Regions from separate parts of the Streptomyces sp. DSM 42067 genome, predicted to be linked through region 2. Evidence: riboswitches for the same ligand, from Rfam matches in the RefSeq annotation. Region 2 holds a riboswitch; each other region holds the start of a gene.

Region 1 (6,920 bases), 1.6 Mb from region 2:
TCTCCGCGTTGAACCACTTGACGGTGCCCTGAGCCATGCCTAACTCCCCTATTACTGGCCCTTGCACAGGACCGCACTTCGCGGACCCGGGTCAGACCTCACCCCCCAACGGTTGGGGGTGTGCGCCGGAACGCGTCGACCGCGGCTGAATGTATCTGTCCAACTGCCGTCTGCAACAGGTCAATCGGACGAGAAATCCGGGCACGCACGATCGGAAATTTGCGGAGGATCCGCCAGGACTCAGGGCAAGTCGGGCCCGGCAAAAGGAATGTAAGGCGCAAAAGAATGGTGCACTTTGGCTACTTCTCATCGGCCACCGGGCGTGAAGTCATATGCACCGGACAAGAACGGCGAACCGAGTTCCCCAACTGTACCGCGCTCAACCATGCAGAATTGCCCCCTCCGCTTCTCTCGCGGAGGGGGCAATTCTGGTGACGCAGTGTGCGATATGCCGAACCGGCATACGGGGGCCCGGCATACGAGCGGCCGGCATACGGGTGGTACGGCTCAGCAGCCGCCCGCACCGTGCTCGATCGTCAGCCTCCGGCGACGGCCGGGATGATCGAGACACCGGCGCCGTCCGGCGTGGCGGTCCCCAGGCCGTCCTCGAAGCGGACGTCGTCATCGTTGACGTACACGTTGACGAAGCGGCGCAGCTTGCCCTGGTCGTCGAGTACGCGCGCGGCGATGCCCGGGTGGTTCTTCTCCAGGGACTCGATGACCTCGGCGAGGGTCGCGCCCTCCGCCGTGACCTCGGCCTGGCCGCCCGTGTAGGTGCGGAGGATCGTCGGGATGCGGACGTTGACGCTCATGCGGTTCACCTTCGGTGGGAGAGCGGGTTGTGGATACGGGAGCTGATCAGGCGCAGGCCGGTGGTCGGTTGTGCCCACCCTCCCCCATCGCCTGCTGCCTTCAGGCCAGGCCGGCCTCGCGGAAGGCGTCGAGGTTCGGGCGGATCGTCGCGGTCGGGCCCGTGGTCGGCGCGACGGCGTCCAGCGTCTTGAGGCCGTCGCCCGTGTTGAGGACGACCGTGGTCAGCGACGGGTCCAGGACGCCGTTCTCGATCAGCTTGCGCGTGACGCCGACGGTCACGCCGCCCGCCGTCTCGGCGAAGATGCCCTCCGTACGGGCCAGCAGCTTGATCGCGTCGACGATCTGCTCGTCGTTCACGTCCTCGACGGCGCCGCCGGTGCGGCGGGCGATGTCCAGGACGTAGGGTCCGTCGGCCGGGTTGCCGATGGCGAGGGACTTGGCGATGGTGTCCGGCTTCTGCGGCTTCACGACGTCGTGGCCGGCCTTGAAGGCCGTCGACACCGGGGAGCAGCCCTCCGCCTGAGCGCCGAAGATCTTGTACGGCTTGTCCTCGACGAGGCCGAGCTTGATCAGCTCCTGCAGACCCTTGTCGATCTTCGTGAGCTGCGATCCTGAGGCGATCGGGATCACCAGCTGGTCCGGGATCTGCCAGCCGAGCTGCTCGCAGATCTCGTACGCGAGGGTCTTGGAGCCCTCGCCGTAGTACGGCCGGAGGTTGACGTTGACGAAGCCCCAGCCCTCGCCCAGCGGGTCTCCGATGAGCTCGGAGCAGAAGCGGTTGACGTCGTCGTAGGTGCCCTCGATGCCGACCAGCTCGCCGCCGTAGACCGCGGCCATGACGACCTTGCCCTGCTCGAGGTCGTGCGGGATGAACACGCAGGAGCGGAAGCCGGCGCGGGCTGCGGCGGCGCCGACGGCGCCGGCCAGGTTGCCCGTCGAGGAGCAGGAGAGCGTGGTGAAGCCGAAGGCGCGGGCGGCCTCGATGGCCTGGGCGACGACGCGGTCCTTGAAGGAGTGCGTCGGGTTGCCGGAGTCGTCCTTGATGAACAGGCCGCCGGTGACGCCGAGTTCACGGGCGAGGTTGTCGGCCTTGACGAGCTTGGTCCAGCCGGGGTTCAGGTTCGGCTTGGTGGCCACGTCCGCGGGGACGGGCAGCAGCGGTGCGTACCGCCACAGGTTGTCGGGGCCGGCCTCGATCTGCTTGCGCAGGGCCTCGGGGTCACCGGTCGGGAGGTCGTATGCGACTTCGAGCGGGCCGAAACAGATCTCGCAGGCGAAGATCGGGCCGAGCGGGAAGCGCTCGCCGCATTCGCGACAGGACAGGGCCGAGGCGGGGCCGAGGTCTACGGCGTCGGCGTTGTCGACGGCGGTGGTGTCGTTGGTGGCAACAGTCTGCGCAGCCATGGAGGCGAGGCCCTTTCTCCTCATCTTCCTCGCGGCGCACTTCGCCGCGAGACGGATTTGGCACCTTCCCTAGCCGGGGCCTCGCGGAAATGATCAACAGTGATCGATACGAGAACCGGCTGGAGGGTTGCCGGGGCTTCAACGGGCCGTATCCCTCTGCCCCTCTGGATGAGCGGTATGGCGCCGGGCCGTGCGGGTCCCGGAGCGTTTGTTCGCGCCATGACCCCCGACATGCGATGGTCATCCGCGTTGTTCAAGACTGTAACCGAAGGCCAGGACAGTTGAGCTAGTCGTCCGAACCGCGAGATGGATCACAGGGGGCCGTCCCAGTGACGGGCCCCGGTGGTCCCAGTAAGGGGGCACCAGAACGTGCTGGATGAAGTCGAGCGCTGGCTGAGCACGCGCTCCTGGTCGGTGACCGACCGTCCGCTCCGTCAGCTGATCGCGGCGAAGCGCGCCACAGGGCAGTCGGTGAGCGTCGTGCTGCCCGCCCTCAACGAGGAGAAGACGGTCGGCGAGATCGTCGCGGTGATCCGCCGCGAGTTGATGACCCGGGCCGTGCCCCTCGTCGATGAGCTCGTCGTGATCGATTCCGGTTCGACGGACCGTACGGCGGAGGTCGCCACGGCCGCCGGCGCCCGTGTCGTCCACCGCGACGAGATCCTCCCGCGCATACCCGCGCTCCCCGGCAAGGGCGAGGTCCTGTGGCGTTCGCTGCTCGTGACCAGCGGCGACATCGTGGCCTTCGTCGACGCGGACCTGAAGGAGTTCTCCGCGGACTTCGTCTCGGGCATCGTGGGCCCGCTGCTCACCGAGCCCGGCGTGGACCTGGTCAAGGCGATGTACGACCGCCCGCTGGGCGCCGAGCTCGCAGGTGAGGGGAGTCGCGCAGGTGGCGCGCAGGGCGGCAGGGTCACCGAGCTGATGGCCCGACCGCTGCTGAACATGCACTGGCCGCAGCTGGCAGGGTTCGTCCAGCCGCTGGGCGGCGAGTACGCGGCGCGCAGGTCCCTGCTCGAACAGCTGCCGTTCCCCGTCGGATACGGCGTCGAGCTGGGCATGCTCGTCGACGCCCTGCACCTCGTGGGCCTGGACGCGCTGGCGCAGGTCGATGTCGGCGTGCGCAAGCACCGGCACCAGGACGGGCAGGCGCTGGGCCGGATGGCGGCCGCGATCTACCGCACGGCGCAGCTGCGCCTGGCCCGCGGCCATCTCGTACGGCCCGTCCTCACCCAGTTCGAGCGCGGCGCCGGCGGATTCGAACCGCGTACGTACTCGGTGGACACGGAGGAGCGTCCTCCGATGGCGGAGATCGCGGAGTACGCGGAGCGGCGCGCGGCGTAACCGCGGCATGAACATCTGGGTGGTGCGGCCTCTCGCCGCCCGGGCCGGAAGGGTGAGACGCCTTGATCGGGGGGTCTCGGTGCGCTGCTGCCGATACCCCGGCGCGCGGTCGCCCCGTGTGACCGCGGTGTAACCCGTCGCGGCGACCGTATACGGCCATGGGTCCAGCCGAGTCGCCCGTACGTTTGAGCGTTTCCGGGCCGGGCTAAGTTTGGGCGTATGGCTTCCACTCAGGGTGCTCAGATCCTCGTCGCGTCCAATCGCGGCCCGGTCTCCTACACGCTGGAGGAGGACGGCTCGCTCACCGCCAGGCGCGGCGGTGGCGGTCTCGTCTCGGGTCTGTCGGCGATCGGCCCGGACGCCGGCGCCGTATGGGTGTGCGCCGCTCTGGGCGACGGCGACCGCGAGGCCGTACGCCGCACGGGCGGCACGCTGGACCCGGCCGACACGGGCGGACAGCACGTGCGCATGCTGGGGATCGCGCCGGACGTGTACGACGACGCGTACAACGGCATCGCGAACTCGGTGCTGTGGTTCGTGCACCACATGCTGTACCAGACGCCGCTGGAGCCCGCCTTCGGCGCGGAGTTCCGGGCGCAGTGGGCCTCCTACGAGGCGTACAACCGGGCCTTCGCCGAGGCGCTGGCGGACGAGGCCGGGCAGGGCGCGGCCGTGCTGGTGCAGGACTACCACCTGGTACTGGTGCCGGGCATGCTCCGCGAGTTGCGCCCCGACCTCAGGATCGGGCACTTCTCGCACACGCCGTGGGCGCCCGTCGACTACTTCCGGATGCTGCCCGACGACATCGCGCGAGAGGTGCTGCGAGGCATCCTCGGCGCCGACCGCGCGGCGTTCCTGACCTGGCGCTGGGCGAACGCGTTCACCACCTGCTGTATGGAACTGCTGGGCCCGGACGCCCTGGCCGACACCCGGATCGGGGTTCACGGGCTCGGCGCGGACGCGGACTTCCTGCGGGAGCGGTCGCGCCAGGAGGACGTCGAGGAGCGCATCGCCGTCCTGCGCGGCCAGGTCGGTCCGGGCCGCAAGACCATCGTCCGGGTCGACCGCACCGAACTGTCGAAGAACATCGTCCGCGGCCTTCTGGCCTTCCGGCAGCTCCTCGAGGACCACCCCGAGTGGCGCGAGCAGGTCGTCCACATCGCCATGGCCTACCCCTCGCGGCAGGATCTCGCGGTCTACCGGGACTACATGACCGAGGTGCGCCGGCTCAGTGAGGAGATCAACGAGCAGTACGGCACGCCCGGCTGGACCCCCGTCCAGCTGCACCTCAAGGACGACTTCGCCCGCTCCCTTGCCGCTTACCGGATCGCCGACGTCGCACTGGTCAACCCCATCCGGGACGGCATGAACCTGGTCGCCAAGGAGGTCCCGGTCGTCTCCGACGAGGGGAGCGCCCTGGTCCTGTCACGGGAGGCCGGCGCGTACGAGGAGTTGGGCGAGGACGCGATCACGGTGAACCCGTACGACGTGTCGGGCACGGCCCAGGCGCTCCACGAGGCGCTCACCCTCCCCGACGGCGACCGCATCGAACGAGCGAAGCGCCTTGCGGCGTCCGCGACGGCCCTGCCCCCGACCCAGTGGTTCCTGGACCAGCTGCACGCACTGGACTGACGCCTCTCCCGCCGCTACCCCGCTGTGGGCATGCGTTCCGCTAGGGGCGGAACGGGTGGGCACAGCGGAACCCGCCGACGGCGGCAACCCCGTCGTACACCCGGGCACCCCCGACGCAGGGTGCCCGGACAACGAGGTCACCCCAGTCGGGCAGCAAGCGCCGCAAGGAACCGCGCAACCCCCGACGGTCCGTCCACCACCACATCGGCCCGCCCGGCCAGCTCGGGAACCTCAGAGCTGCCGCTGCACACGAGCAACCCCGGCACCCCTTCCCCCCGCAGCTTCTCCACGGCCCCGAACGCGGGAAGATCCCCGAGATCGTCCCCGCAGTACAACACGGCCCCGGCCCCCACCTCCCGTACGTACTCGCTCAGCGCCACCCCCTTGTCCATCCCCGGCGGCCGCAGCTCCAGCACGAGCCGCCCGGGCTCGACGATCAGCCCGTGCCGCGCGGCGAGCTCGGCGAGCGGCGTGCGCAGCACCTCGAGCGTGGCCTGGGGGTCCTCGGCGCGCCGCGTGTGGACGGCGATCGCGCGGCCCTTCTCCTCGATCCATGTGCCGCGGGAGACGCCGAGCGCGTCCAGGAGGCCGGGCAGTTCGGTGCGGACGGCCGCCACACCCGGGGGCGGGGCGGGCGCCTGCACGGTACGGGTGACGGCGTCCCAGCGCTCGGCGCCATAGTGCCCCAGTACGACGAGGTGTTCGAGGCCCGGCGCGTCGCCGAACCCGCCGTAGCGGACGGCGAGATCGGCCGGGCGCCCGGTGATCACCGCCACGGAACAGACCTTCGGCGCGAGGGCCGACATGGCCGGGACGGCGTCCGGGTGGGCGCGCGCCTGCTCGGGGTCGGGCACGATCGGGGCGAGTGTCCCGTCGAAGTCGAGACCGATCACGGCCCGCCCGGGGTGGGCGAGGATCGCCTCGAGACCGTGGCGGCCGGCGTCGTTCCGGGGAGTCGGCAAGAAGTCCTGCTGGCTGTGGCTGCCCATGCTTCGACCCTATCCAGCGGGGGCCCCGGGCACCCCTGCCGTCACCGTTCGGTACGGCGGGATTCGCGTATGCGGCGGAGGCGGTTCACCGTGACCGGGTCGTGGGCGAGGGCGCGGGGGTCGTCGAGCAGGGCGTTGAGCAACTGGTAGTAGCGGACCGGGACCATGCCGAGCTGCTCCCTTATCGCGCGCTCCTTCGCTCCTGGGGTGGGCCAGGAGCGGCGCTCGAGCGCCAGCACCGCACGCTGCCGCTCGGTGAGCTCGCCCGCGTTGCCCTCGCCCATCGCCTCACCGTCCACGTCTGGCACCGTATCGCCCGCCGCCGACAGTGTTACTCCGCGTTCTCCGCTGACGCCGCCTCGCGCTGGATCTGGCCCAGGATCGACGCCGGCTTGCCGTTCTTGGTGACGGCCTTGCCGATCTGCTGCTTGATGGCGGCGCTGACCTGAGCCCAGGAGGTCTTGCCGACGGGGTAGAGCTCCGAGTTCGGCAGTTCCTCCAGGAACCCGGCGAGCTGCCGGTCGTCCTTGTCCTCGGACATCGCGTAGGACGCGGACGTCGTGACGGGCAGCAGGTCGTACTCGTGCGAGAAGGCGAGCACGTTCTTCTCCGAGTAGACGTAGTCGAGGAACGTGCCGATCTGCTCACCGTGGCCGTTCTGCTTGAAGGCCATCATCCAGTCGGCGACGCCCATGGTGGCCTTGGACTGGCCGTTCGGCCCGGGCATCGGCACCATGC
Region 2 (6,920 bases):
CTGGTCCTGCAGTCCCGCTCGGCGCGCTCGTCCGTACTGGTACCGCTGGTCGTCGCCGCAGCGGCCGCAGCCGGAGTCAACCCGGTCGCGGCCGCCCTGGCCTCCACCGCGGCAGCAGGCTTCTGCCACACGCTCCCGGCGTCGGCGAAACCGGTGGCGCTGTTCGCCGACATACCCGGTACGCCCACGTACACCCCGCGCGACCTGCTGCGCCTGTCCGCAGTGCTGGCCCCGCTCACCGCCGCGCTCGTCCTGCTCTTCGCCCTGGCCGTCTGGCCGCTGCTCGGCGTCCCCGTCCGCTGACCACCCCAAGGAGCCCCCATGCTGACCCGTATCGCCGTCGCGCCCAGCGGCTTCAAGGAGTCCCTGTCCGCGCGTGACGCCGCCGAGGCCATCGCGGCGGGCGTACGCCGTGTCGTCCCCGGCGCCGAGGTCGATCTCATCCCGCTGGTGGACGGCGGCGAGGGCACGGCCGCCGCACTCGCCGCGGCCCGTGCCGGCCGGCTTGTCGCACTGCCCGCGACGGGCCCGGTCGGTGAGCCGGTCGGCACGCACTTCGCGCTCCTCGACGCACACACAGCCGTCGTGGAGATGGCGGCGGTCGCGGGCCTGTCCCTCGTCCCGCGCGGCCTGCGCGACCCGGGCACCACCACGACCTACGGGGTCGGCGAGCTGATCCGCGCCGCGCTGGACGCGGGAGCACGCCGGGTCCTCGTCGGCTGCGGCGATTCGGGTACGTCCGACGGGGGCGCGGGAGCCCTCCAGGCGCTGGGCGCCCGGCTGCTGGACGCGAACGGCTGGGAACTGCCCCCGGGAGGACGTGCGTTGTCCCGTCTCCACCGCATCGACCCGTCGCGCCTGGACCCGCGCCTGCACGACGCCGAACTGCTGGTCGCCTGTAACCCGTTCAACGTGCTGTGCGGCGAGCGCGGCGTCGCCCGCGTCTTCGGCCCGCAGAAGGGCGCGACGCCCGCGCAGGTGGAGGAGCTCTCAGCCGCGCTGGAGCGCTGGGCGGACGTCCTCACCCGCGACCTCGACGTGCGCACGGACCTCTACCGCGGCCCCGGCACGGGCGCGTCCGGCGGCCTGGGCGCCGGTCTCGCAGCGGTCGGCGCCCGCCTCCTCCCCCGCTTCGACGTCCTCCTCGACCACCTCGACCTGGACGCCCGGCTGGCCCGCGCCGACCTCGTCATCACGGCCGAGGGGGCGCTGGACCACCAGACCCCACGCGGCAAGGTCCCCGCCGAAGTGGCACGGCGGGCCAAGCGGTTCGGGCGCCCGGTCCTCGTCCTGGCCGGCACGATCGGTGAGGGGGCGCACCGGGTGCGGGCCTCGGGCGTGGACGCGTACAGCGCGATCCTGCCCGCGCCGGTCTCCCTGCACGAGGCGCTCGGCCGCGGCGGCGAGTTCCTCACCGACGCGACGGAGCGCGCCCTGCGCATGATCCTTCTGGGCGCCCGGCTGCCGTACCGCCCGGACCCTCTGCCTCAGGCGGAGGTGTCAGGGACGCAGCGCCCGTCCTCGGTGCGGTAGTTCCACTTGGCGCCGTCCCGGACGAGCTCCTTCACCGCCCGTACGAATCGCTCGACGTGCTCGTCCGGCGTGCCCGCGCCGAAGCTCACGCGGATGGCGTTGAGCGACTTCTCGCCGGGCGCGGCCTCGGGGGCACCGCATTCGCCCTGCGTCTGCGGCTCGGTGCCGAGCAGGGTGCGCACGAGCGGGTGGGCGCAGAACAGCCCGTCGCGTACGCCGATGCCGTACTCCGCGGACAGCGCGGCCGCGAAGTGGGAGCTGTTCCACCCGTCGACGACGAACGAAAGAACACCCACACGCGGCGCATCGTCGCCGAACAGCGAGAGAACCCGCACCTCGGGCACCTCGGCCAGGCCCGCCCGCACGGCCGAGACCAGCTGCTGCTCCCGCGCGACGAGGGTGTCGAATCCGGCCTCGGTGAGCGCCTTGCACGCCGACGCGATCGCATAGGCGCCGATCACATTGGGAGAACCGGCCTCGTGACGCGCGGCGGTGGTGTGCCACTCCACGTCCACACCCCCGTCCGCGCGCCGCGCGACCTTGCGGCTGGCGCCGCCGCCCGCGAGGTACGGCTCGGCGTCCTGCAGCCAGTCGCCGCGCCCGGCGAGCACGCCCGATCCGAACGGTGCGTACAGCTTGTGACCGGAGAAGGCGACCCAGTCGACGTCCAACTCCCGTACGGACACGGGGTGGTGCGGGGCGAGCTGGGCGGCGTCCAGCACGATCCGCGCGCCGTGAGAGTGCGCGGCGGCGGCCAGCTCCCGTACGGGCCACAGCTCACCGGTCACATTGGACGCCCCGGTGACGCAGACCAGCGCCGGCCCGTAGGGGTCCCGGTCGGCAAGGGCCCGCTCCAGCGCCCGCACGGCTTCTTCCGGCGTACGGGGGGCGTCGAGATACGTCACCCGCGCCTCGCGCCACGGCAGCAGGGACGCGTGGTGCTCGGTCTCGAAGACGAACACCTCGCACCCTGCAGGCAAGGCGGCGGCCAGCAGATTGAGCGAATCGGTGGTCGACCGGGTGAAGACCACCTGGTCGCCATCACGGCAGCCGAGGAACTCGGCGACGGCGTGACGCGCGTTCTCGAAGAGCTCCGTGGACAGCTGCGACAGATACCCGGCGCCGCGGTGCACGCTGCCGTAGTACGGCGCGTACGCGGCCACGTCGTCCCAGACCCGCTGCAGCGCCGGAGCGCTCGCGGCGTAGTCGAGGGCGGCGTACGTGACCTCGCCGCCGGTGACGAGCGGGACGAGGACATCGCGCCCCAGAACGGGCAGGGCCCCGGAAATGTCACGGCAAACGGACTGGTCGGCGGCAGCGGTGGAGACAGGCATGGCGAACTCCCGTGAGAGATAAGCGAAATGACTGCGCGAGCAGGCATGACAGCTCAAGCGCAGAAAAGGGTGAAAGATGAAAAGGGGTGTGCGAGAAGGGGCTTGACGCCCTATCGCATTCGCTTGCTCACGAGACAGCTCCTCGAGGACCAGGACCCCAGGAACCGAACAAGGGGTCCGCGCTTGCCGCAGACCTCGCTGCCTGCGGCCTGGTCTTCACCCGGGGCACCCCGCCACGGACGGAGGGTTGCCGGACAGCGGGCCGGGGCCTGTTCGCTGTCACTCATGACCTGTTGAGAACTATGCCAGATGATCGCGCCGGTGCAACCACTGTCCGCATCGCGGACGCGGTTGCACCGCCGTACGGCACCCGATGCTGCGCACAGGTCCGACGCGAGGGCACCCGCCGTCGTGGGTTGTGCCCACCCGTTCCGCCCTGCGGAACGCCTGCCCACAACTGGAGCGGCGCGCCTGTCCACCCATCCCCGCCGCAAGGGCGGAACCGGCCGCCGGCCGAGCGCCGCATACGTGCGGAAGGGGACGTGGCGGGGTGTGCGCCCGCAGCGGCTGGCGCAAACCTACGGTGCCGTCCAACGACGTACGGCTCGGCGCCAGACCGAGGACGTACACCCCGGCGCGGCCCCGACCCACCCACCGTCAGGTGGCGAACCACCCACGGGCGGAAAGCCGCCACGCACGCCCAGCCTCCACCGGCAGTTGGCGAACCATCCGGCCGGCCGCAGGCCAGGGGGTACCCAACCCCCGCCCGCCCCAACGGCTAGTTGCTCGCAGCCACCCACCGCTCCAGCACCCGCCGAGCCGCCCCCGAGTCGATCGACTCCGCGGCCCTCTCCATCCCGGCACCGATCTGCTCGGCCAGCGATCCCTCGCCCGGCGAGAGGGCCACCAGGGCCGCCGCCGAGTTGAGCAGCACGGCGTCCCGTACGGGCCCGGTCTCGCCGGCCAGCAGCCGACGGGCCACGTCCGCGTTGTAGGACGCGTCAGCGCCCCGCAGCGCCTCCACCGGTACCAGCTCGATCCCGACGTCCCGTGGATCGAAGCTCTCCTCGCGCACCGCCCCGTCCCGCACGATCCACACCCGCGAGGTGGAGGTCGTCGTCAGCTCGTCGAGCCCGTCGTCTCCGCGGAACACCAGCGCGGACGAGCCCCGCTCGGCCAGTACCCCGGCCATGAGCCCCGCCATCCGGGTGTCGAAGCAGCCGATCGCGGAGGCGGTGACCCGGGCGGGGTTGGTGAGGGGGCCGAGGATGTTGAACGAGGTCGCGATCCCCAGATCCCGCCGGACCGCACCGACGAACCGCATCGCGGGGTGGAACTTGGCCGCGAAGCAGAAGGTGATCCCGGCCTCCTCCACCACCTGCGCCACACGCTCGGGTGACAGGTCCAGGTTGATGCCGAGCTTCTCCAGAACGTCGGACGACCCGCTGGCCGAGGACGCCGCCCGGTTGCCGTGCTTGACGACCTTCGCCCCGGCCCCCGCGATCACGATGGACGACATCGTCGAGATGTTGACCGTCCTGGCGCGGTCGCCGCCCGTACCGACGATGTCGACGGCCGGCCCGGGAATGTCGAGCGGCTGCGCGTGCGCGTACATCGCCTCGACGAGACCGGTGATCTCCTCGACGGTCTCTCCCTTGGCCCGCAGCGCCACCATGAAGCCCGCGATCTGGGCGTCCGAGGCCTCGCCGCTCATGATGCGGTCCATCGCCCACGCCGTGTCACCGGCGCTCAGGTCCTGCCCGCCGAGCAGGGCACTCAGTACCTCGGGCCAGGAACGGCCCGCCGCGGTGTCGCCTCCTGCGGGGGTCACAGCGCTCATATGCCGCTCCTGGGTTCTTTCCCGGACGCGGACGGCGCTCGTACACGGAGATCCCGGCGGAGATACCGCACAGGCCCCGTACGAGGCCCCGCCCCGGGTCTCGTATACGGATGGGACCCACCCTATCCAGGCCCGGGCACGGCAAAGAGCCCCGTCCAAGCAATGGACGGGGCTCTTCCCCAGCTGACGCTGACCCCAGCCGTGGCGACCTTCAGGCCAGGGCTCGGTGATCAGTGGTGGCCGTGGCCGCTCGTGATCTCCTTGAACTCATCGGCGGTGGGCTTGGGGATCTGGTGGCCCTCGCCGTAGTAGTTCTTCGAGAGCTTGGCGCGCAGCTTCTCCGAGGCCGGGATCTTGCGCTCCACGCCGTGCTCGTCGACCTTCGGGCCGATCTCGACCGGCTCGTACTGCTCGTGCGCCGTGAGCGTGTGCAGCTGCTCCTGGCTGAGCGGCTCGTGGATCTCGATGAACTCACCGTGCGGCAGGCGCTTGATGATGCCGGACTCGCGTCCGTGCAGCACCTTGTCCCGGTCGCGGCGCTGCAGGCCGAGGCAGATCCGCTTGGTGACGATGAACGCGATGACCGGTGCGACGAAGAACGCGATCCGGACGAACCAGGTGACGGCATTGATCGACAGGTGGAAGTGCGTGGCGAACAGGTCGTTGCCACCACCGATCAGCATGACCACGTACCAGGTGATCCACGCGACACCGACGCCCGTACGGGTCGGGGCGTTGCGCGGGCGGTCCAGGATGTGGTGCTCGCGCTTGTCGCCGGTGACCCAGGACTCGATGAACGGGTAGACCGCGATCGCGACCAGAACCAGCGGGAAGATCATCAGCGGCACGAAGACGCCCAGGACGAGCGTGTGGCCCCAGAGATCGATCTCCCAACCCGGCATGGCGCGGATCAGGCCCTCGGAGAAGCCCATGTACCAGTCGGGCTGTGCGCCGGTGGACACCTGGTCCGGCCGGTACGGACCCATGGCCCAGATCGGGTTGATCTGCACCAGCGCCGCGATGACCGCGATGACACCGAAGACCAGGAAGAAGAAGCCTCCGGCCTTGGCCATGTAGACCGGCAGCAGCGGCATGCCGACGACGTTGTTGTTCGTCCGTCCGGGGCCCGCGAACTGCGTGTGCTTGTGGTAGAAGACCAGGATCAGGTGGGCCACCACCAGGCCGAGCATGATGCCCGGCAGCAGCAGCACGTGGACCGCGAAGAACCGGGCCACGAAGTCGCCGCCGGGGAACTCGCCGCCGAACAGGAAGAACGACAGGTACGTGCCGACGATCGGCACGGACAGGACCGCGCCCTCCATGAAGCGGACACCGGTGCCGGAGAGCAGGTCGTCCGGCAGCGAGTAACCGGTGAAGCCGGTGAACATGCCGAGGACGAACAGCAGGAAGCCGAACACCCAGTTGATCTCACGCGGCTTGCGGAACGCGCCCGTGAAGAAGACGCGCATCATGTGCACGAACATGCCCGCGAGGAAGACCAGCGCCGCCCAGTGGTGGATCTGCCGGATGAGCAGACCGCCGCGGACGTCGAAGCTGATGTGCATCGTCGAGTTGAAGGCCTCGGACATCAGCTGGCCCTGCAGCGGGACGTAACTGCCGGTGTACTCCACCTCGTTCATCGACGGGTGGAAGAACAGCGTCAGGTACACACCCGTGAGGATGATGATGATGAAGCTGTAGAGGCAGATCTCGCCCAGCATGAAGGACGGGTGGTCCGGGAAGATCTTGCGCATGTTGGCCTTGGCCAGGGAGTAGATCCCCAGCCGGCCGTCGGCCCAGTCGGCTACCCGCTCGCCGGCCGGTGCCTTGCCCCGTGCGTCTTTGGTCGTCGTAGTACTCATCCGCGCTCCCAGAAGGCAGGGCCGACGGGCTCTTCGAAGTCGTCGCGCGCCTCGAGGTAGCCCTCGTCATTCACACCGATCCGCAGCTGCGGCAACGCGTGACCGGCCGGGCCGAAGATCACCTTGCCGCCGTCGGCGAGGTCGAAGGTGGACTGGTGGCACGGGCAGAGGACGTGGTGCGTCTGCTGCTCGTACAGGGAGATCGGGCAGCCCACGTGGGTGCAGATCTTCGAGTACGCCAGGATTCCCTCGTGCGACCACTCCAGGGTCTGCTTGTCCTTGATGTTGTCCGGCTGGATACGGACGAGCATCAGGGCCGCTTTGGCGATCTCCCTCTGGAAATCGTGGTCG
Region 3 (6,920 bases), 1.7 Mb from region 2:
GGTCTTCGGCGGCAACGTCTTTGGCGGCCGGTTCTTTGTCGGCCGGTTCTTTGTCGGGCGGGACGAATCCGGCCTGAGGAGTGGTGACTTCGGAAGGCGAGACCATCGGGAGGCTCTCCGGAAGAGGGAGTTGCGGGGCGTGGGTGACCGTTCGGGCGGCACACGTACGCAGGCATCGCGCGGGTGCGGAGCCGACATCGGAGCAGTCGGACACTGCGCGGATACGGTGCGGGCGACACTGCCCGCGCACGGTGTGCGGCCGGGTCCTGGCGTCATCACGTTCGCCGCGTCCCTCAACGCGGCCGGAGAGGCTCCGCACGAGGGGAGCCGGTCCGCCATCGATCGTATGTGCCACCGGCCCGGATGTGTCAACAGGGCCCGGGAACCGGCCAACACCCGTCCGGCATCCGGGCACTGGTTGACGGAATAACGAATGTACTGCTCAATTGACCGCATGAATGCCGGTCAGCGTCTGGTCACGCGCGATCACATCGACTTCGGTCGGGTGTGGTCCGCAGCGTGTTGCGCCTGACCCGGCAGCGGGCTGTCTGACCGGCCCTTCCCTCCCTCGGTTGAACCCGTCGCGGGCCGAGTTCCACCCTCGCACCATCGCCGTACACGTGCGCTGACAGGCGTACCGGCGGTTCTGCGAGCCCGGACGCACGCTGCCGCCGCCCCCCTCCCGCCCGAGGCCTCATGCCACTGGCGTCATCACTCATCACCCTTTCTTGATGCCGCACCCGCGCGTTCAGCTGAAGAACCGTCACATACGAACGTGACAGGGGCTGCTCCGCCGTGCCCGCGTGCGGCTCACCATCCCTTGAGGACTTGAGGACTTGAGGACTTGAGGACGAGCGGGAGGCCCGCGCCCGGGGGCCACCGGCGGATCCACCTCACCACAGGACCACGCCGGCGCGAGGTCCGCGGCCTGTATCTGGTCACCGGCTACACACCCCTCTTCGACACGGACGCCGACCCGGAGACCATCGGCCCCCTGCCCTTCGAGAAGCACCTCTCCGCCCACTTCGCCACCGACATACGCACCTGAAAGGCCTCGGCCCGTGAACCTCCCAGGCATCAGAACCCGTCTGCGTCTCGCCGCCGCCTCCGTCGCGCTGCTGCCCCTCCTGGCACTCACCGCGTGCGGCTCCGGCACGGCCGACGACAGCGCTCCCGTGGGCGCCAAGGCCTCACCCGCGCCGAGCGACAACCCGGTCGCCTCCATACAGAAGGTGGACTCCGTCGCCGCCCTGCTGCCCGCCGACGTACGCAAGGCGGGCACCCTGCGCGTCGGCAGCTCCATCGGGTTCCCGCCCGGGGCGTACTACCCGAACGGGACCGGCAAGCCGCCCGCCGGCCAGGACATCGACCTCGCGGACGCTGTGGCGAAGGTCCTCGGCGTCAAGCTGGAACGCCAGGACGCCTCGTTCGAGACGATCCTGCCTGCCCTCGGCAGCGGCAAGTACGACTTCGGGACCGGCAACTTCGGCGTCACCACCGAACGCCTGAAAACCATCGACTTCGTCACCTACATCAACGACGGCCAGGGCTTCGCCGTGAAGAAGGGCAACACGAAGCTCGGGACCAAGGTCACCGAACTGACGCAGCTGTGCGGGCTGACCATCGGCACCGGCGCCGGCACCACGTTCGAGGCGACCCTCGAGGCGCAGAAGGGCGTGTGCGCCAAGGCCGGCAAGAAGCCGTACGACGTGAAGGTCTTCTCGGAGAACGGGGCGACGCTCACCGCGCTCCAGCAGGGCCGCATCGACGTGATCATGTCCACCATCAACGGCCTGCGCTACCAGGCCGCCCAGCCCGCCGCCGGCACCACCTTCCTCGGTGAGTTCCACCGGCTCGACGTCGGCTTCGCCTTCAAGAAGGGTTCCGAACTCACCCCCGCCTTCCAGGCCGCCGTCAACAAGCTGATCGAAGACGGCACGTACGCCCGCATTCTCAAGAAGTGGGGCACCGGCGCCTCCGCGATAGAGGAGTCGCGGATCAACCCACCCGAGCAGAAGTAGAGGCGGCCGATGAGCGACGTCATGGTGGACGTGCACGGCGTCCACAAGAGCTTCGGGCCGCTCGAGGTGCTGCGCGGCGTCGACCTGCAGGTCCGGGCGGGCGAGGTCACCGTGATCCTCGGCCCGTCCGGCTCCGGCAAGTCCACGCTGCTGCGCACCATCAACCACCTGGAGAAGCTGAACCGCGGCTGGATCAGCATCGACGGGGAGCTGATCGGCTACCGCCGGTCCGGCGGCAAACTGCACGAACTGAAGGAGAAGGAGGTTCTGAAGCAGCGCACCCACATCGGGTTCGTCTTCCAGAACTTCAACCTCTTCCCGCACCTCACCGTGCTCGAGAACCTTGTCGAGGCGCCGGTGTCAGCGCTGCGACGTCCGCGCAAGGACGCCGTGGCGGCGGCCGGGCGGCTGCTGGAGCGGGTCGGTCTCGCCGACAAGGCCGACGCCTACCCGCGCCAACTGTCCGGCGGCCAGCAGCAGCGCGTCGCCATCGCCCGCGCGCTCGCCCTCGAACCCAAGGTGCTGCTGTTCGACGAGCCCACCTCCGCGCTCGACCCGGAACTGGTCGGCGAAGTCCTCGACGTCATCAAGGACTTGGCCCGCACCGGAACCACCATGATCGTGGTGACCCATGAGATCGGCTTCGCCCGCGAGGTCGCCGACACCGTGGTGTTCATGGACGGGGGAGTGGTGGTGGAGCAGGGGCCGCCCTCGGACGTCCTGGACGCTCCCCGTCATGAGCGCACCCGCGCCTTCCTCTCCAAGGTCCTGTGACATGGCGGCCCTCTGACCGCAGCTCAGAGGGCCCGGCGGCGCGCAGCCGCCGGGCCCTCAGGAGCCCGTCACTTGGTGGTGATCCGCAGAACGCCGGTCACCGTCCCCTGGTAGTAGACGCCGCCCGGTGCCGCCGTACCCGCCATCTGGAGCGAGTCGTACAGGGAGCCGACGCCGACCTGGAAGCTGCGGACGACCTTCCCGGTGTCCGGGTCGATCTCGGCGTAGCGGTACGGGTCGAGGAGGCTCGTGCCGTACGTGCCCGCGATGAGGGGATCCCGCAGGACGGTGTGCAGCTTGCCGTCCGCCAGGGACAGCTTGGGCACCGCCGCCGACCGCAGTGTGTTGTCCCACACCAGATCGCAGCCGGTGCCGTCGGCCCGCACGTCCACCCGGGTCAGACCGCCCTTGAAGTCCGCCGATGCGGGAACACTGTCCCCGGCGTCGGCCGGCACGGCCGGATACGGGTAGCCGTACGTACTGGCCACGAAGACGCTGCGGCCCGCGCCGATGGGGGAGTTCTCGCTGCCCGCGCCACCGGACACGAGCACCGGTGTCGAGCAGATCCGGCGGCCGGTCGCCGTCTCGTACACCTGGAGCTTCACCTGGCTGTCCGCGTTGTCCACGATGGCCACGTAGTCGGTGCCGTCACCCGGCCCGAAGAAGGTGGGCGTGGAGCCGCTGCCCCAGCTGAGCTGGCCCGGCTTGCGGGCCGAACCGCGGTCGTACTCCTGGCGCCAGGAGATGCGCGGGGTGCCGTCCGCGGTCGCGGTCAGTAGGTAGGTGGCCTGGGTGGTGGTGACGAGGGTGCCCTGGGGCGCGGTGGAGATGCTGTTCGCCACCTTCTCGCCGTCGGGCAGTCGCAGGGTGCGTACGGTGCCGGTGCGGTCGTCGGCGGTGCCCACCAGCCCGTTGCCGGTTGCGAACCACACCCGTCCCCGCCAGTCCGGGGACAGTCCGGTCACCGCGTCGTCCTCGGGTATCACTGAGGTCAGCGACAGACTCCTGTCGATCGTCAGCTTCCAGTCGCCGTCCGCGTCCTGGTGATGGCCGACCCGCAGCAGTGACCTGCTGCCGTCGATCACGACCAGCCGGTCCTCCTGATCGATGTACGCGTACACGCCGCCCAGCAACGAGCCCTTGGTCAGGGCGAGTTCGGCGATGGAGCTGCCGTCGTCCGGGTCGAGCAGATGGACCGTGGGGACCTGCCCGAAGATGGGCGTGCACAGCACCACCGGATAGCCGTCGGACCCGACGAGAACGGTCGGGCAGGCCGACGCCAGCGCCACCCGCTTCGAGGTGAGGGTGCCGGATCCCGGCCCGGCCAGCGGTGTGGTGTCGGAGGAGCCGGTGTCTCCGTGCATGGTGGCTGTGCCGTCCGGGCCGGCGTAGGGGTTGTGCGGGGGCACCGGCGTGAACACCGAGCCGGTGGCACTCGCGGGGGCCGCCGACGCGGCGACGGAGACCACCGCCGCGGTGAGGGCGGTCGCCAGCACTGTGCGCAGCCGGGAACGGGAGTGAAGGGCGGAGGACAACTGGTCTCCTGGAAGGGGAAGTCGGGATATGGCGGCATGGCGGCATGGCGGCATGGCGGCTCCGGGCAACGTCCCGTCCGACTGCCGTAAGGCACACTTGTCGGCAGAAGAGGAGAACTGTGGAAATTGCCCGGCGAATTACGTGCCGTGATGCGGTGCGGTGGCAAAAAGATCGCTCAGCCCACGACTGAGAATTACCTGGACAGTCGCGGGCAGTCACGCGGCGGGAAAAGGTCTGGTCAGGCGCGGGACTTGGACGTGCGCGCGGCGTCGACGCAGGCCATCCGGGGTCGACACAGGCTGGCGGACAGGCGAACCAAGTCGACATGGCGCCGCGCCGTCAGAAAGACTCCCGGATACATGCCGGGAAGAAAACCAAGAGATACGTGTCCCTGTCAAGCAGCTGGCGTGAGCGCCGCTCCATGACGAATCCGACGGCTGGCACGAGAAAGATATCTCATCCCGAATGGCGCCATTTCCTTGGAAGTTGGCCATTCGCGCTGTGTACCGCTGAGTCGGCCGCATCGGGCGGCCACCATGCCGGATGTGTCCCGGACGCGGCGACGACGCCGGGCCGTACGAAGCCGGTTGGCGCGCATTGACATTCCCGCCGCTGGCTGCCTACCTTACGGCGCAGAACGGTCATGAGTGTCAGCGACAAGCCCTGGCTCGCTGGCCGGCAACCCTCGCACCGCGGTGGGGTGCCCCAGGTGACGACCGGACCGGATCTTGGTTTTCGGTAAGCGCGAGGCCCCGCGGGGGCGGAACGGTAACGGTGACGGCGATGTACGCAGCTCCGGGGATGGCCGCATGGCGGCGCCACGGTCGCGTCACGACGTGTGCGAACCGTCCCGTCGATCTGCTCCGGGTCAACAGTGCACTGTGTTGCGTCTCTTGCCGCGCCCTCTGTCAGGGCTGACGGCTTTTCTCCATCCCGTCGAGGCTGACGGCTTTCTGAATCCCTGAGGTTCGCCGCCGTCGTCGGCGTTCTCTCTCCCGCCTCACCCCGTTCCGCCCGCTCCAGTGCGCTTCGTCCCTCAGAGCTGTTCCCGCTCTGCTGCGACCTCGTCGCCTGCGCGGCCGGGTGCCCGATTCTGCTGGAGTCCTCCATGAGTGAACCGCCCGGCTCTGCTGTGTCCTCCGGCTCAGCACCCCCTGCCCAGGCGATTCCCCGCCCCGAACCTTCCCCGGCCTCCCAGGCCGTGCCGGTTTCCGTACGCTCCCGAAAGCCGATCGAAGGACCCGACGAAGGCTCCAAGCGATCCGACAGCGACTCCGCACCGCGGCCGCTCTCGGCGCAACGAGTGCTTCCGCTCCGCCGCCCCGGACGGTGGATCGCCACCGCGGTCGTCCTCGTCCTGGTCGCCCAGATCGCCCACGGGCTGGTGACGAACCCCTTCTACCAGTGGGACCGCTTCGCGTACTGGTTCGTACGCCCGGTGATCCTCGACGGTCTGGTCATCACCCTCGAAGTGGCGGCCTACAGCGCCGTGTTGGGTCTCCTAGGCGGCATCCTGCTCGCCCTCGGCAGGCTCTCCAGGAGCCCGGTGCTGCGGGCGGTCAGCTGGGTCTACATCTGGCTGTTCCGCTCGGTGCCGCTGATCGTCGTTCTGCTGTTCCTGTACAACTTCAGTGCGCTGTACAAGACGTTGAGCATCGGCGTGCCGTTCGGGCCCGCCTTCTTCACCTTCGACGAGTCGCGGCTCGCCACCGACATCGTCGTGGCGGTCGTCGGACTGAGCCTCAACGAAGCCGCCTACGCGGCCGAGGTGGTGCGGGGCGGCATCCTGTCGGTCGACCAGGGTCAGCACGAGGCGGCATCGGCGCTCGGTCTGCCCAAGCGCTACCAGTTCGCCCGGATCGTCTTCCCGCAGGCCCTGCGGGCCATCACGCCGAACTACGTCAACCAGCTGATCGGCCTGATCAAGAGCACCTCGCTGGTCTTCTACGTCTCGCTCCTCGACCTGTTCGGCTCGGTGCAGAGCATGGGCAGCACCTATCCGGGCGACATCGTGCCGCTGCTGCTGGTCGCCACCATCTGGTACCTGATCCTCACCAGCATCGTCTCCGTCATCCAGTTCTACGTCGAGCGGTACTACTCGCGTGGTGCGGTGCGCACCCTCCCGCCGACTCCGTTGCAGAAGGTGCGGGCCGGCGTGCGCGATCTGCGGGCCCGCGTCCAGAGGGAGGCGGCGATATGACCACCACGGAGAGCACCACCGTCTCCCAGGCGCTGCCCGCCGCGGTCGAGGTCCACGACGTGCACAAGTGGTATGGCACCCACCGGGTTCTGGACGGCGTGGACCTGACCGTACGGCCCGGTGAGGTCACGGTGATCCTCGGACCGTCCGGCTCCGGCAAGTCCACCCTGCTTCGGGTGATCAACCACCTGGAGAAGCCCGAGATCGGCTACGTCAGCCTGAACGGCGAGCTGATCGGCGTACGCCGGCACGGTGAGCGCAGCGAGATGGGGATCCCCCCGGCCGAAGGCTGGGGGAGGCTCAAGGAGCTGAGCGAACGCGCGATCCTCGCCCAGCGCAGCCGGATCGGCTTCGTCTTCCAGAACTTCAACCTCTTCCCGCATCTGACC

What was found. A riboswitch is a leader RNA that binds a small molecule or an ion and turns the genes downstream of it on or off. The one in region 2 is predicted to bind S-adenosylmethionine.
Region 1: linked by a shared signal. The riboswitch ahead of thrC (threonine synthase) and the one ahead of ACSMXV_RS13165 (aminotransferase class V-fold PLP-dependent enzyme) in region 2 are both predicted to bind S-adenosylmethionine.
Region 3: linked by a shared signal. The riboswitch ahead of ACSMXV_RS05190 (amino acid ABC transporter permease) and the one ahead of ACSMXV_RS13165 (aminotransferase class V-fold PLP-dependent enzyme) in region 2 are both predicted to bind S-adenosylmethionine.

Annotation. Positions count from the first base shown of each region.
Region 1 covers NZ_CM147706.1:4,397,426-4,404,345, forward strand. The annotation lists gene ACSMXV_RS20170 (cold-shock protein) at 1-37, opposite strand, end outside; gene ACSMXV_RS20175 (ubiquitin-like small modifier protein 1) at 537-812, opposite strand; gene thrC (threonine synthase) at 913-2,217, opposite strand; SAM riboswitch class I at 2,235-2,392, opposite strand; gene ACSMXV_RS20185 (glucosyl-3-phosphoglycerate synthase) at 2,587-3,561, shown strand; gene ACSMXV_RS20190 (alpha,alpha-trehalose-phosphate synthase (UDP-forming)) at 3,781-5,193, shown strand; gene otsB (trehalose-phosphatase) at 5,331-6,182, opposite strand; gene ACSMXV_RS20200 (DUF3263 domain-containing protein) at 6,224-6,466, opposite strand; gene ACSMXV_RS20205 (ABC transporter substrate-binding protein) at 6,514-6,920, opposite strand, start outside.
Region 2 covers NZ_CM147706.1:2,815,627-2,822,546, forward strand. The annotation lists gene ACSMXV_RS13155 (SLC13 family permease) at 1-303, shown strand, start outside; gene ACSMXV_RS13160 (glycerate kinase family protein) at 322-1,533, shown strand; gene ACSMXV_RS13165 (aminotransferase class V-fold PLP-dependent enzyme) at 1,488-2,867, opposite strand; SAM riboswitch class IV at 3,042-3,158, opposite strand; gene trpD (anthranilate phosphoribosyltransferase) at 3,646-4,707, opposite strand; gene qcrB (cytochrome bc1 complex cytochrome b subunit) at 4,938-6,569, opposite strand; gene qcrA (cytochrome bc1 complex Rieske iron-sulfur subunit) at 6,566-6,920, opposite strand, start outside.
Region 3 covers NZ_CM147706.1:1,079,661-1,086,580, reverse strand. The annotation lists gene ACSMXV_RS05220 (amino acid ABC transporter permease) at 1-106, opposite strand, end outside; partial or broken gene ACSMXV_RS05215 (GNAT family N-acetyltransferase) at 847-1,048, shown strand; gene ACSMXV_RS05210 (ABC transporter substrate-binding protein) at 1,062-2,021, shown strand; gene ACSMXV_RS05205 (amino acid ABC transporter ATP-binding protein) at 2,031-2,795, shown strand; gene ACSMXV_RS05200 (hypothetical protein) at 2,864-4,330, opposite strand; gene ACSMXV_RS05195 (putative leader peptide) at 4,570-4,692, opposite strand; SAM riboswitch class IV at 4,971-5,082, shown strand; gene ACSMXV_RS05190 (amino acid ABC transporter permease) at 5,440-6,531, shown strand; gene ACSMXV_RS05185 (amino acid ABC transporter ATP-binding protein) at 6,528-6,920, shown strand, end outside.